DNA from 3 places in the Roseixanthobacter finlandensis genome. Region 2 is predicted to be linked to each of the others. Evidence: predicted binding sites of a transcription regulator. Region 2 holds the regulator's gene; each other region holds the start of a gene.
The links. The regulator PhoB, encoded in region 2, activates phosphate uptake and scavenging genes when phosphate is short. The targets are predictions, from matches to a motif close to TGTCATNNANCTGTCAT.
Positions count from the first base shown of each region.

Region 1: the regulator PhoB is predicted to act here: its motif matches at 2,206-2,222, upstream of phnA (phosphonoacetate hydrolase).
Region 3: the regulator PhoB is predicted to act here: its motif matches at 2,230-2,246, upstream of V5G24_RS24435 (acetoacetate decarboxylase).

Region 1 is NZ_CM195536.1:3,252,702-3,257,460, forward strand. Features, by position in the region: gene V5G24_RS15425 (alkaline phosphatase family protein) at 1-802, opposite strand, end outside; gene phnA (phosphonoacetate hydrolase) at 805-2,088, opposite strand; gene V5G24_RS15435 (sugar-binding transcriptional regulator) at 2,434-3,411, shown strand; gene V5G24_RS15440 (hypothetical protein) at 3,469-3,621, opposite strand; gene V5G24_RS15445 (Rrf2 family transcriptional regulator) at 3,618-4,145, opposite strand; gene hmpA (NO-inducible flavohemoprotein) at 4,390-4,759, shown strand, end outside.
Region 2 is NZ_CM195536.1:950,837-955,595, reverse strand. Features, by position in the region: gene V5G24_RS04595 (aspartate aminotransferase family protein) at 1-253, opposite strand, end outside; gene V5G24_RS04590 (GcrA family cell cycle regulator) at 591-1,103, shown strand; gene V5G24_RS04585 (hypothetical protein) at 1,304-1,774, opposite strand; gene phoB (phosphate regulon transcriptional regulator PhoB) at 1,967-2,668, opposite strand; gene phoU (phosphate signaling complex protein PhoU) at 2,674-3,402, opposite strand; gene pstB (phosphate ABC transporter ATP-binding protein PstB) at 3,422-4,246, opposite strand; gene pstA (phosphate ABC transporter permease PstA) at 4,295-4,759, opposite strand, start outside.
Region 3 is NZ_CM195536.1:5,266,509-5,271,267, forward strand. Features, by position in the region: partial or broken gene hrpB (ATP-dependent helicase HrpB) at 1-996, opposite strand, end outside; gene V5G24_RS24430 (WD40 repeat domain-containing protein) at 1,147-2,139, shown strand; gene V5G24_RS24435 (acetoacetate decarboxylase) at 2,320-3,066, shown strand; gene V5G24_RS24440 (patatin-like phospholipase family protein) at 3,224-4,375, shown strand; gene V5G24_RS24445 (TSUP family transporter) at 4,482-4,759, opposite strand, start outside.

The DNA.
Region 1 (4,759 bases), 2.3 Mb from region 2:
ACTCCGTCGCGTCCTTCAGCCCGGCGGCGACCAGTTCCGCCTCCACATCCACCACGCCGGCGACGCTCTGGTGGCCGTGGTCCGATCCCACCAGGAACAGCACCTCCTCGCGATCGGGCAGGCCCGCCACCGCGTCCATGACGCGCCCGGCGGTGCGATCGGCTTCTGCAAGGATCGCCAGATGCGCCGGGGAGCCGAGCGCCAACGCATGCTGGCTCGCATCGGGCTCGCCGAGCCAGAGCACCGCCAGCGCGGGCGGCGTGGGGGCCAGTACCGCCTCGGCGATGAAGCGTTCGGCCATCGCCCGGTCGCCGGCGACATCCAGCCCCACACGCAGGGCACACGCCTCGTCCATCGGCACCCGGCCGGGGCCGAACGAACCCGCGCGATGATAGACATGGCCGTGCCCGTCGGGATCATGGGCATAGGCCGCGCCCGGCGAGACGTTGGAGAACACCACCGCGCCGCCGTGGTCCTTCACCCGCTCGGCCAGGGTCGGCATGGCGAGCGAGCGCCCGGTCACGCGCCGCTTGTGCTGGAGGAAATCGGGATGCCCGGCATCGTGCCGCACCAGATGGCCGCCTTCCAGCAGCGCCATGGTGTTGCCCTGGAGCCCGTGGCGCGCCGGATAACAGCCGGTGGCAAGGCTGGCGGAAACCACGCGCGTGCAGGAGGGAAACACCGTGCGATAAGCGTCGAACCGTTCGGCGCCGCCAGCGAATGCGGCGAGGCGCGGCGTGGTCCGCGGCGAGAGGAGGTCGCGGCGCAGACCGTCGAGAATGAGCAGGATGGCGCGGCGCATGTTCAGGCCGCCACGTCGTTGAGCAGCACGGAAAACACATCGTAATTGCGCAGCTGGAGCCGCCCCGCCCGGTCCGCTTTCAGGGGATGGGAGAGGATGAACGGCACCACCTGTTCCTCCAGCCCGCCGTGGGAGCGCAGGCGCGCGCCGGACAATTGCGACAGATCGTGATCGCGCGCATGGGCGCCGAGCGCGATGCCCTTGCCGGCGATCACCGCGATATCGCCCTCGCGATCCTCCGGCAGGTCGAACCGCAAGCAGGCTTCCGCGCGCGGCGCGGCAAGGGCGATGCCCGGCATCTGGCGGATCGCGTCCAGCACCGCCTCGGGCGCGACGTCCGGTCGTTGCAGATGCACCCGCACGAAGCCGCCGAGGGCGCCATGATGGCGCACGAACGGGTCTGTGATCGGGCAGATGACGCGGGTCGCGCCCGCCCCGAACAGCGCGTCCAGCCGATCGCCGAGATAGATCACGTTCGGCGTGCCGTCGGCCGTCGCCATGTCGCTCATGCCATGGTCGGCGACGATGCCGAGCCGGGCGCCGAGGGCCAGGATGCGCGCGAGGCGATCATCCACCGCCTGCATGAAGGCGAGCGCCTCGGGCGCATCGGGGGCGTGCTTGTGCTGCACATAATCGGACAGGGACAGATAGCTCAGGTCCGGCCGGCGCGTCTCCAGCAGGCGGATGCCGGCATCGAGCACATAGAGCGAAAGATCGGCGCTGTACTGGTCCGGCGCGCCGCGCCCCACCAGGGCGGCGAGATCGCTGATGCCGTTCTCGTCCGCGCGCGCCGCATCGGCCTTCTCGGCGGAAAAGGCGATGCCGGCGAGGCCGTGGCCCAGCGCCTTGCGCAGCTTGTCCTTCGCGGTGACGGCGACAACCTTCGCGCCCGCCTGCGAGAAGGCGGCGAGCAGGGTCGGCGCGCGCATGGGCGTCGCGTCCACTATCATGACGTCCGCGCCGGTCTCACGATCGAGATAGAAATTGCCGGAAACCCCGTGCACCGCCGGCGGCACGCCGCAGACGATGGAGACATTGTTGGGATTGGTGAAGGTCGGCATCGCCGCCAGCGCCAGGGCGGAAAAGCCCTCGCGGCACATGCGCTCCAGGGTCGGCACGACGCCCGCGGCGCGCGCCGCCGCCACATAGGCGGGGTCGCAGCCATCGAAGCACACCACCACGGTCGGCTGCGCCGGCCAAGCATAGGCGCGCCCGTTCACGCTGACACTGCGGCCCGGCGTCCCCTCGGACGCGACCCGCGCGGCCGCCTGCTCTGTTTCACCCATCACTCGATCCATCCTGGAAATCGCACCCCGGCGCACGGCCGCGATGCGCGCGACCATCACCCCTGGCGGGCGCGATGCAAAAGCTGTTTTCGTCGGCTGGAGGGATATCAAAACGTCACAACACATTTGTGACGATAAAGGAACATATGTACCAATAGGGGAAAGTACGGGTGCGCTGCTGCCACCTGCCCCCGCGCGCCCGGGGCGTTTTCGCGAACCGGAGACCGGTTCGCGTGATGAAAACGCGCGGGACACAACAAGACCGAGCGTTTCCGCGATTCCCTGAATCGGGGAAACGCTCTAGCAAGGACATCCCGCGCGGACGGCCGAGACGAGGACAATGCGGTGAACCAAACTCAGACAGCGCCGGCGGGTGACAGCGAGAACGGGGAGGCCGGCGCCGACGCCGCGCTCATCGCTCGCATCTGCTGGTATTATTTCAAGGAAGGTCAGACCCAGGACGCCATCGCCCAGCGCCTGAAGATCACCCGCAAGCGGGTCAACCGCATCCTCGGCGAGGCGCGCGAGAGCGGCTTCGTCCAGATCACCATCACCGATCCCGTGGGCGCCTGCGTGGAGCTGGAAGCGCTGCTGGTGGCGCGGTTCGGCCTCACCCGCGCGATCGTCGTGCCCGCGCCCATGGCGGACACGGACGTGCGCGCCTTCATCGGGGCGGCGGCGGGGCGCTATGTGTCGCAAGCGCTGCCGCCGGGCGGCGCGCTCGGCATCAATTGGGGCGGCACCATCAATGCCGCCGCGCAAAACCTGAAGCGCCGCTCGGGCGATGGCAGCCGCGTGGTGCTGCTGTGCGGCGGGCTGGCGCAGAGCACCTATATCAACCCGTTCGACAATGCCGCCATGATCGCGCGCGCGCTCGACGCCACCTGCTATTACGTCACCGCCCCCATGTTCGCCGAAACCGCCGCACTGCGCGACGCGCTGGTCGCCAGCGAGCCGGTGCGCACGGTGCTCGCCATGGCGCGCGATCTCGATGTGGCGCTGCTAAGCGCCATCGACCTGTCGGACCAGTCGAAGGCGCTGGAATATGGCGTCATCTCACCCGAAACGCGCCGCGCGCTGCTGGAGGCCGGGGCGGTGGGCGATATCTGCGGCCATTACCTCACAGCGGAGGGCGCGACAGTCACCCACCCGCTGACGGCGCGCATCGTCAATCCGACGCTGGCGGATCTGCTCATGATCAAGGAGCGCGTGCTTGCAGCCGGCGGCGTGCAGAAAGTCGCGATCATCCGCGCCGCCCTGCGCGCCGGCCTGTGCCACGTGCTGATCACCGACGAGGACGCGGCCGGGGCCTTGCTGGGTTAGGGCTGGATGAGAACATTTTCGAGCGAAGTGGATACCGGTTCGCGTGAAGACAATGCTCTAGCGGCTCTCGCCGCTCGCGACCGCCTGGCGGTACCCGGCCCAATGGCGGGCGCGGAACGGTTCGGAAATGATGATGTCCAGGGACTGGCCCTCCGTTTCCTCTGCCCCAAAGCCGAAGATATGGAGCAAAGCTGCGGTACCGACGGTCATCCGGCCGGTGTCTTCTTCCGCCGCGTGGTCCTGGCCGAGACCGAGTGCACCTCCGGCCGGGGCGAAGCTGCGATCTGCTCTGAGGCTTTGACGCTCGCGTTCGCGGACGAAAGAGAAAAGATACCGGCGAGTGCAGCCCGCCGGCCGATCAGATCCGCCAGGGTATAGCGATCAAGAACCTGCAAGAATGCGGCGACCGCTTCGCAGAGCACTTTGGTCAGGCCGCACGCCGGTGCGATGACGCATTTCGAGCAATCCACGAGGTCGAACCCCTCCTCGGTATGCCGGATGACGTCGCCGATATTCAAAGACTCTGCCGGGCGGGCGAGGCGGATGCCACCGAAGCGGCCGCGGACACTCTCCACATATCCTGCCCGCGAGAGGTCATTCACCACCTTCATGAGATGGTTCTGCGAGATGCCGTAGCCGCGCGCGATCTCAGCTATCGAGCATAGCCGATCTCCGTGGGTTCCCAGATACACCAGCACCCGCATGGCGTAGTCGCTGTACAGCGTCAGTCGCATGGATCCCCCTGCGCTCCCCCCATGTCTAAATATATGCATCGGATTTGCATATTTCGAGCCGCACTGATACATGCATATCAGATGCATGATTTAAGTCATGCGCTGCCGCCTCGCACGGTGAGAGCCGCATCCTGCCCCGCCGCCTCTCTCGCGAGAGAGGCCGGCCATGACGCGCCACCCTGCTCCTGGACGGTGTTTCCATCGCTTGTAACGCGGCGACCCGCGCCGTCTCTGGGAGAGAAGAATGTCGCAGACCCTCAGCAATCAGACCGTGCTACTCGTGAAGGCGACCGTCCCCGCGCTTGAGGCCCACGGGCTCGAAATCGTGCGGGAGATGTATGACCGGATGTTCCAGAATCCGGAAATCCGCGATCTCTTCAACCAGTCCCATCATGGCGATTCCGGCTCGCAGCCGCGGGCGCTGGCGACGGCGATCCTCGCTTATGCTGCCAATATCGAAAACCTCGCGGCTCTTGCGCCTGCCGTCGAGCGGATCGCGCAGAAGCATGTGGGGCTTCAGATTCTGCCCGAGCATTATCCCCATGTGGCCGAGGCGCTGCTGGGAGCGATCAAGGCAATCCTGGGTGACGCTGCAACCGACGACATCCTCGCGG
Region 2 (4,759 bases):
TCACCGCCTTCAGCCGCTCCGCCAGCCGCTCGCCGCCGACGATGCGGAACAGGTTCGAGGTGTGCCAGAGCTTTCCGGCCTGTTCGGTCAGGGCCGAGACCAGATAGGGATGGGCGTGCCCGAGGATATTGACCGCGATGCCGGCGGTGAAATCGAGAAAGCGTCGCCCGTCCGTCGTGACGAGCCAGCAGCCCTCTCCCTTTTCAAAAACCAGGTCGATGCGCGCATAGGTCGGCAGAACGGGGGTGATCACGGAAACCCCTCCTCTTGGGGTGGGGCGAAACGCGGAGCGTCTCGCCGGACATCAGAAACGCCAAAGGCCGCCCTCGCGGGGCGGCCCGACAAAAAGGGATTCTAATGATCGCGCGCGGGAGGTCAACAGAGCGCAGCCGTTAACCTGATCGTAACGACTTGGGGACAACGGCGCGGGAATGCATTCCGACTCTGTGCGGGCGGGCGTGCATATTGTAGTTTGCTCGTGGCCGACCACGACATCTCGTGCAGGCCTGTTCCCCAAGTGACGTTGGGCCCTGCGAACCCGCGTGCAATGGCGCGCCTGGGTGCGGGAGAAGAGTCGAAGGAGGAGAGCGATGAGCTGGAACGACGAGCGCGTCGAACTCTTGAAGAAGCTCTGGGGCGAAGGGCTTTCCGCAAGCCAGATCGCCGGCGAGCTGGGCGGCATCACCCGCAATGCGGTGATCGGAAAAGTGCACCGCCTCGGCCTCTCCGGCCGAGCGAAATCAACGGTCCCCGCGGCGCGGCCGCGCAAGGCCCGGCCTGAAGCGCCCGCCAACAAGCCCGCGCCGCAGCCGCAAACCATCGGCAACACCGCGCTCGCCCCCGCACTGGAAGCCTTCGTGGCACCCGCGCCCGCGCCGCGTCCGGCCACCGGCGGCAATGTCGTCGCCATGGGCCAGCGCTGCACGATCATGAACCTTACGGAAGGCACCTGCCGCTGGCCGATCGGCGAGCCGGGCACGGAAAACTTCTATTTCTGCGGCGGCCGCAGCCTCACCGGCATGCCCTATTGCACGACCCATGCGCGGATGGCCTATCAGCCCACGCAGGATCGCCGCCGCGACCGGCGCGTCGCCCGCATCTGAGCGGCGCCCGCGCGACCGCGGAGCCGCGCGGCCCAAACGTTTTCGAGCGAGCCTCTTTCCTGTCGCTCGAAAACGCCTAGCTTTTTGTTTAACGCGTTTTCTTCACGCGAACCGGTACCCACTTCGCTCGAAAACGCCTGCCTGTTGCGTGAGCGCGTTTTCTTCACGCGCACCGGTGCCCACTTCGCTCGAAAACGCTTTTAGCGCACGGGATAATCGCTGCATTTGTAGCCGACGAAACAGGCCGGATTATCCTGCGTCGGCGCGTAGGTCGGCCGCGCCACCCCGTCGGGATCGCAGAAGCTATTGTCCCGGACGACCCGGTGGAAGGTTTCCGGGGCCGTTTCCAGAATAGCGCCGCCCGCACGCGAGACCAGGGATGCAACATCCGCGCAATGCGCCTCGGGTGTGAATGCGCTTGCCTGCGCGCGCGTCACCGGCAGCGCGAGCAACAGCGCGAGGAGGCCGAGAACGGCCAGCGCGGCAGGGCACGCGGTTCGTCCGGACTGCGATGCGCCCTCACCACCCGCAACGGGCCGCTGTGGACGCGCCTGACGGCCATCGAGACCGCTGCGGCCCGCAAAGGGCTGGTCGGGCGCGAGGGCCTGGTTGCGCGGGAAGACATCATTGCGCCACAAGATATGGTTGAGCGAGAAGATATGCCGGGCCATGAGGAGGCTCCCTATCGCCGGGGAGGGAACCCCTCCCTGACGGGCATATGGGTCTTGGCCTGGAGCGCCGCTATTGTCCGCGCAGTCACGATCTCTCGCTTTTGAAACCCGCCGCAGACCGTGGACCGGCGCGCGGCGGGCGTGAATGCGACAGGACATGCGGGCACGCGCCCGCACCTTCGGCCACATCGCTCAATGGACGCGGGCGAACATCTCGTTGAACGAATAGCCGGCGCCGCGCACGGTGCGGATCGGATCCGACTGCCGCCCCCGGTTGATCGCCTTGCGCAGGCGACCCACATGCACGTCCACCGTGCGCTCGTCGATATAGACATCCTGCCCCCACACGCCATCGAGCAATTGCTCGCGGGAGAACACCCGTCCGGGACTTTGCATCAGGAATTCCAGCAGGCGGAATTCCGTCGGCCCAAGATGGACCTCGCGGCCGGAGCGGTGAACCCGGTGGGTCTCCCGGTCGAGCTCGATGTCGCCGGCCCGCAGCAAGGTGGCCACATGCTCCGGCTTCGCCCGCCGCAGCAGCGCCCGCACCCGCGCCAGAAGCTCGGGCACGGAAAAGGGCTTCACCACATAATCGTCGGCCCCGGTAGCGAGGCCGCGCACGCGTTCCGTTTCATCGCCACGGGCGGTGAGCATGATGACCGGCAGCCGCTCGGTTTCCGGGCGGGTCCGCAGGCGGCGGCACAATTCGATGCCCGACAAGCCCGGCAGCATCCAGTCGAGGATGACGAGGTCCGGCACGCTTTCGCGCAACCGGGTCTCGCCCTCATCGCCTCGCCCGACGCTTTCGACGAAATAACCTTCCGACTCCAGATTGTAGCGGAGCAGAAGGGTCAGGGGTTCCTCGTCCTCGATAATCAAGATACGCGCAGGCACGGATTTTACCCCTGAAGGCTATGCCCCGGGAAAGCGACGGTCGTCTCGCTGGAGACATCCGCCTTCGGGCGCTCTTCGGACAACATCTGCCCTGAAACCATATAATAGATGGTTTCCGCGATATTGGTCGCGTGGTCGCCGATGCGCTCGATATTCTTGGCGCAGAACAAAAGGTGCGTGCACACCGAGATGTTGCGCGGATCTTCCATCATATAGGTGAGGAGTTCGCGGAACAGCGAGGTGTACATGGTGTCGATGCCGCTGTCGCGGACCCACACATCCACGGCCTTCGCCTGGTCGCGGCTGGCATAAGCGTCCAGCACTTCCTTAAGCTGCTCCAGTACCAGGTCGGACATGTGCTCGACGCCGCGCACCAGCTTCTGGGGATGATATTCCCCCTCGATGGCGAGCACCCGCTTGCCGACATTCTTCGCGAGGTCGCCGATGCGCTCCAGGTCGGAGGCGATGCGGATCGAGGCCACCACGTCGCGCAGATCGCTCGCCACCGGCTGGCGCTTGGCGATGCAGATGATGGCCTTTTCCTCGATCTCCCGCTGCAGCAGATCGACGCTCGCATCGAGCAGGATCACCCGCTGGGCGGCAGCGGTGTCGCGGCGGATCAGAGCATTGACGGCATCGGCCACCATGCGCTCGGACTGGCCACCCATTTCGACGACCTTGCGGCCGATCTCCTTCAGCTCGGCGTCGAAGGCCGAGACGGTATGGTCGGACATCTGGCAGATCCTTGCTTGGTCAGCCGAAGCGGCCGGTGATGTAGTCGCGGGTCTTGATCTGCTTGGGATTGGTGAAGATCACGTCGGACGGCGCGACCTCGACCAGCTCGCCCAGGTAGAAAAAGGCGGTGATATCGGCGCAGCGCGCCGCCTGCTGCATGTTGTGGGTCACGATGACGATCGTGAAATCCTGCTTCAGCTCGTCGATCAAATCCTCGATCTTCGAGGTGGAGATCGGGTCGAGCGCCGAGGTCGGCTCGTCCAGCAGGATCACTTCCGGCTGCACGGCGATGGTGCGGGCGATGCACAGGCGCTGCTGCTGGCCGCCGGACATGCCGAGCGCCGAGGTGTGCAGGCGGTCCTTGGTCTCTTCCCAGATGGCGGCCTTACGCAGGCAGCTTTCCACCCGCTCGTCCATCTTCGACTTGTTGAGGTTCTCGTGCAGGCGCACGCCGAAGGCGATGTTGTCATAGATCGACATGGGGAACGGCGTGGGCTTCTGGAACACCATGCCGATGCGCGTGCGCACGACGGTCGGGTCCAGCTCCTTGCCGACGATGTTGACGCCGTCAAACATCACGCCACCCTCGGCGCGCTGGCCGGGATAGAGATCATACATGCGGTTGAACACGCGCAGCAAGGTGGACTTGCCGCAGCCCGAGGGGCCGATCATCGCGGTAACCCGCTTCTGGGGGATCTCGAAATTGATGTTCTTCAGCGCGTGGTTCTGCCCGTAATAGAAGTCGAGCTTCTCCACCTTGATCTTGGTCGGCGCCTGAATGGCATCGGGCTTGGCCGAAACGGAGGAGGAGATATTGAAGGTGGGGTCCACTGCGGAATTCATCTTCGGCCTCTTGGATCTTGATGTGCGATTGTCCAGGGGTCCAGGCGCTCAGCCCGCCCGGGCGAGGAAGAGACGGGAGACGATGTTTAGCAGCAGCACGGACACCGTGATGAGCAAGGCACCGGCCCAAGCCAAGGCAACCCAATCGTCGAAGGGGCTGCCGGCATATTGATAGATGGCGATGGGTAGGCTCGCCATCGGCGCCGACAGATCGGTCGACCACGAATTATTGCCGAGCGAGGTGAACAGCAGCGGAGCGGTCTCGCCGGCGGCGCGGGCGATGGAGAGCAGGACGCCGGTCATGATCCCGGCGCGCGCAGCCCGCCAAGTCACCATCATCACGACCTTCCATTGAGGCGCACCGAGCGCATAGGCCGCTTCGCGCAAGCCGATGGGCACCAGGTTCAGCATGTCCTCCGTCGTGCGCACGATCACCGGGATCACAAGGATCGCCAGTGCCGCCGAGCCGGCCCAGCCGGAGAACCCGCCGAACGGGTTGACGAGGAAGGCATA
Region 3 (4,759 bases), 1.0 Mb from region 2:
CGCGCGGCCGCGCCTTTGGTCGGCGGCGGCGCGGGAGACGCGCACGGTCTCAAGCCGGGTCAGCCCCACGTCCGGCTCGAAGCGCGGCACGCGGGCAAGCCCCCCGTCCACCACGACGCGCACCCCCTCGATGGTGAGGCTGGTTTCGGCGATGGAGGTGGCGAGCACCACCTTGCGCCGCCCGGCAGGTGCCGGCAGCACGGCGCGATCCTGCTCGGCGGCATCGAGCGCGCCATAGAGCGGCACGATATCGACGGACGAATCGCGCATTTGCGCGCGCAGGAGGTTTTCGGTGCGGCGGATTTCGCCCGCGCCGGGCAAAAACGCGAGCACCGAGCCGCGTTCGGCGGCGAGCGCGGTCTTCACCGCCTCCGCCACCTGGGCATCGATGGGCGCGCGGGCATCGCGGCCGAGATAGCGTGTGGTGACGGGAAAGGCCCGGCCCGCGCTCTCCACCACCGGCGCCGGATCGCCCGTCCCGCCCAGCAGCGCGGCGACCCGGGCGCCATCGAGCGTCGCCGACATGGGCAGCAGGCGCAAATCTTCACGCAGCGCGCCCTGCGAATCGAGCGCCAGCGCGAGGCCAAGGTCGGCGTCGAGGCTGCGCTCGTGATATTCGTCGAACAGCACCGCCGCGACGCCGGACAATTCCGGATCGTCGAGGATCATGCGGGTGAAGACGCCTTCGGTAATCACCTCGATCTGGGTGCGTTTCGAGACTTCCGAGCGCAGGCGCACCCGGTAGCCGACCCGATCCCCCACGCGTTCGCCGAGCGTCTGCGCCATGCGGTGGGCGGCGGCGCGGGCGGCGAGGCGGCGCGGCTCCAGCACCAGGATGCGCCGGCCGGCGACCCAGGGCTCGTCCATCAGCGCCAGCGGCACGCGCGTGGTCTTGCCGGCGCCCGGCGGGGCCACCAGCACGGCGCTCGCCCGCGCGCGCAGCGTCGCGGTGAGGGCGGGCAGAATGGCGTCGATGGGCAGGCGAGTATCGAACATGGAGCAAGCGACCAAGAGAGCCGCCCCTTAGGCCATCAAAGCGCAGGGAAATCCAGAGCCGCGCCCGCCGCATGGCCCAATGGCGGGACAAGCCCGCGGCCTTGGCTTATGAAGGCGGCATCCGACCGCCTTCATGGAATGTCGCCCGAAATGCCGTCCACGCCGTCTTCGCTCACCGATAAGGTGCGCACCTTCGCCCTCGACGGGGCGACCGCCGCCGCCGCCTTCCTTCGCGGCACCTGCGTCTTCATTTCCGAGACCGGCACCGCGCTCTTTCCCGACGCGGACCGCACGGTTGCGCTGCATGACGGCGTGGTGCTGTGCGCCGCGGGCGACGGACAGCGGCTCGTGACCGGCGGCGACGACGGCAAGGTGATGGAGATGCTGGCCAGCGGCGAAGCGAAGACCATCGCCACGCAGAACGGCCGCTGGATTGACCGCATCGCGCTCGGGCCGGACGGCGCTGTCGCCTATTCCGCCGGCAAGACCGCTTTCCTGGTGCCGGCTAAAGGCGAGGTGCGCAGCTTTGCCGCACCCTCGACCGTCGGCGGCCTCGCCTTCGCGCCCAAGGGGCTGCGGGTGGCGGTGGCGCATTATGGCGGGGTCAGCCTGTGGTATCCCAACGCCGTCGATGTGAAGCCCGAGGTGCTGGAATGGAAGGGCTCCCATCTCGGCGTCACCTATTCGCCGGACGGGCGCTTCATCATCACCACCATGCAGGAACCCTCGCTGCACGGCTGGCGCCTGTCGGACGGCGCGCACATGCGTATGACCGGCTATCCCGCGCGGGTGAAGAGCTTCGAATTCACCCATGACGGCAAATGGCTGGCCTCATCCGGTTCCACCGAAGTGGTGCTGTGGCCGTTCGCCACCAAGGACGGCCCGATCGGCAAGCAGCCCTCCATGCAGGCGCCCTCCACCAGCGGCGGCCGCGTGACCGTGGTGGCGTGCCATCCCAAGGACCCGGTGATGGCCTGCGGCTATGACGACGGCATGGTGCTGATGGTGCGCCTGACCGACGGCGCGGAAATCCTGCTGCGGGCGCCCGACGCCGCGGCGGTGAGCACCATCGCCTGGCGCAAGGACGGTGGCGCGGTGGCCTTCGGCACCTTGGGCGGCAGCGCCGGCCTGCTGGAATTTTAGCTATGCGCGGGGGCGGTGGGGTGAGGTGCGCGACCCGCAAGGCGCGGCGGTCCCGATCAATTTCGCGCCGTGCCGCCGTTTGGTTATGATCGTCGCGGGGCTGTCACGTCGAACAGCTATCGGCTAACGTCAGCGTCATCTCGCAGGCGCGAGATGCACCATGCCGGTCGGAGATGCTCCATGAAGATCGAGGACGTTCGCCGCAACGCCTACTCCATGCCCCTGACGAATCCCGCCTATCCGCCGGGACCCTATCGCTTCTTCGACCGCGAGTTCATGATCATCACCTACCGCACCGACATCGAGGCCCTGCGCCGGGTCGTGCCGGAGCCGCTCGAAGTGTACGAGCCGCTGGTGAAGTACGAATTCATCCGCATGCCCGATTCCACCGGCTTCGGCGATTATACCGAGACCGGACAGGTGATCCCGGTGAAGCTGAACGGCGTGGAAGGTGGCTACGTCCATTCCATGTATCTGGACGACGAGGCGCCGATCGCCGGCGGCCGCGAGCTGTGGGGCTTCCCCAAGAAGTATGCCCACCCCAAGATGGAAGTGGAAAAGGACGTCCTGGTCGGCCGCCTGCATTATGGCAAGACCCTGTGCGTGGAAGCCACTATGGGCTACAAGCACAAGCAAGCCGATAAGGACGCAGTGCTCGCCGCCCTGAAGACCCCGAGCTTCCTGATCAAGATCATCCCCCATGTGGACGCCACCCCGCGGATCTGCGAGCTGGTGCGTTATTATATGGAAGACATCCAGCTCAAGGAATGCTGGACCGGTCCGGCCGCGCTCGGCCTGTATCCGCACGTGATGGCGGACGTCGCCAAGCTGCCGGTGCTGGAAGTGGTTTCCGCCCTGCACCTGCGCGCCGACCTGACGCTCGGCATGGGCGAAGTAGTTTACGATTACATGACCGAGACGAAATGATCCGGCCCGGAGCGCTTGCCGCCCCTTGGCGCTTGCGCTCCGATGCCTGATTCTGCCTTCTTCGAACACGACGGCGTGGTCCGGCGAGGGGTGGCGGAGAAGCCCCATCCCTCGCGCGCCGAACGGGCCGCTGGCCGCCAAGCTGATGGGGAACGACATGCGCACGCGGATCTGTGAAAATCCCAACGATATCAGCGAGATCGTCAAGGATTACGACCGTATCGCGCTGGTGTTCCAGGGTGGCGGCGCGCTCGGTGCCTATCAGGCGGGCGTCTATGAAGCGCTCTCGATCGCCGGTGCCGAGCCCAACTGGGTCTCCGGTGTCTCCATCGGCGCGATCAATTCGGCGATCATTGCCGGCAATACTCCGGAAAACCGCATCGCCCGCCTGCGGGAATTCTGGGAGACGGTGTCCGGCCGCAAGATCTGGCCGTTCACCCCCGACGGCGACATCTTCCGCGCCCTGCGTAACCAGATGAGCGCGATGGTCACCATGAATTTGGGTCAACCGGGCTTCTTCAAGCCGCGTTTTCCCAATCCCTGGCTCCTGCCCACCGGCTCGGCGAACGGCACCAGCTTATACGACACCGAACCTCTGCGTGAGACCCTGTTGAAGCTGGTCGATTTCGACCTGATCAACAATGGGTCGAAGCGCTTTTCCGTGGGCGCCGCGAATGTGCGCACCGGCAACTTCATCTATTTCGACAATACGACCCACCGCATCGGTCCCGAGCACGTGATGGCCTCCGGCGCCCTGCCGCCGGCATTCCCGCCGGTGCGCATCGACGGCGAATATTATTGGGACGGCGGCGTGGTCTCCAACACCCCGCTGCAATGGCTGCTGGACCAGCCGGATCATCCGGGCGCCCTGGTGTTCCAGGTTGATCTGTTCTCCGCGCGCGGCGATCTGCCCCGCGACATGTTCCAGGTGATCGAGCGGCAGAAGGACATCGTCTATTCCAGCCGCACGCGCTACACCACGGATCTGTTCCGCCGGGTGCAATTGCTGCGCTCCCGGCATGCGGAAGCGGTGCTGCGCATTCCCGAGCAGCTGCGCACCGAGGAAGATCTGCAGGTGATCTCCGATTACGAGAAGTCGGGCGCGGTCAACATCTGCCACCTGATTTATCAGGAGAAGGATTACGAGCGCGACTTCAAGGATTACGAATTCTCCGGCACCTCCATGCGCGACCATTGGGCGTCGGGCTTCGAGGATACGGTGAAGACCTTGCGCCATCCGCAATGGCTGGTGAAGCCGGACAAGAGCGCGGCCATCGTCGTCCACGACGTGCACCGCATCGAGGATTAGAGCCTGTCCGACTGAGCCCGCCCGACTGAGCCCGCCAAGGCGGCGCTGAAATGCGAAAATCCCCGGCTTTCAGGCCGGGGATTTTTGTTCGCCCGGCGGGCGCGCCTCAGATGAAGAAGCCGCGCGCCAGCATGAACGCGCCAAGGCCGAGCAGGCCGGCGAAAAAGCAGGTCTTGAACGTCGCCGGGGAGAAGGTGAGGCGCATGCGCCGGCCCACCTCCATGCCGATCAGCGCCGGCACCAAGGCGATCAGCGACAGCATCACCGCGTGCGGATCGGCGAGCGGCGCATCGCCGCCGGTGAGCGCGAAGGCGAGGGTGAAATTCGCCACCGTGAAGGTGAGGCCGAGCGCCTGGATCAAGTCCTCCCGCTCCAGCGCGAGCG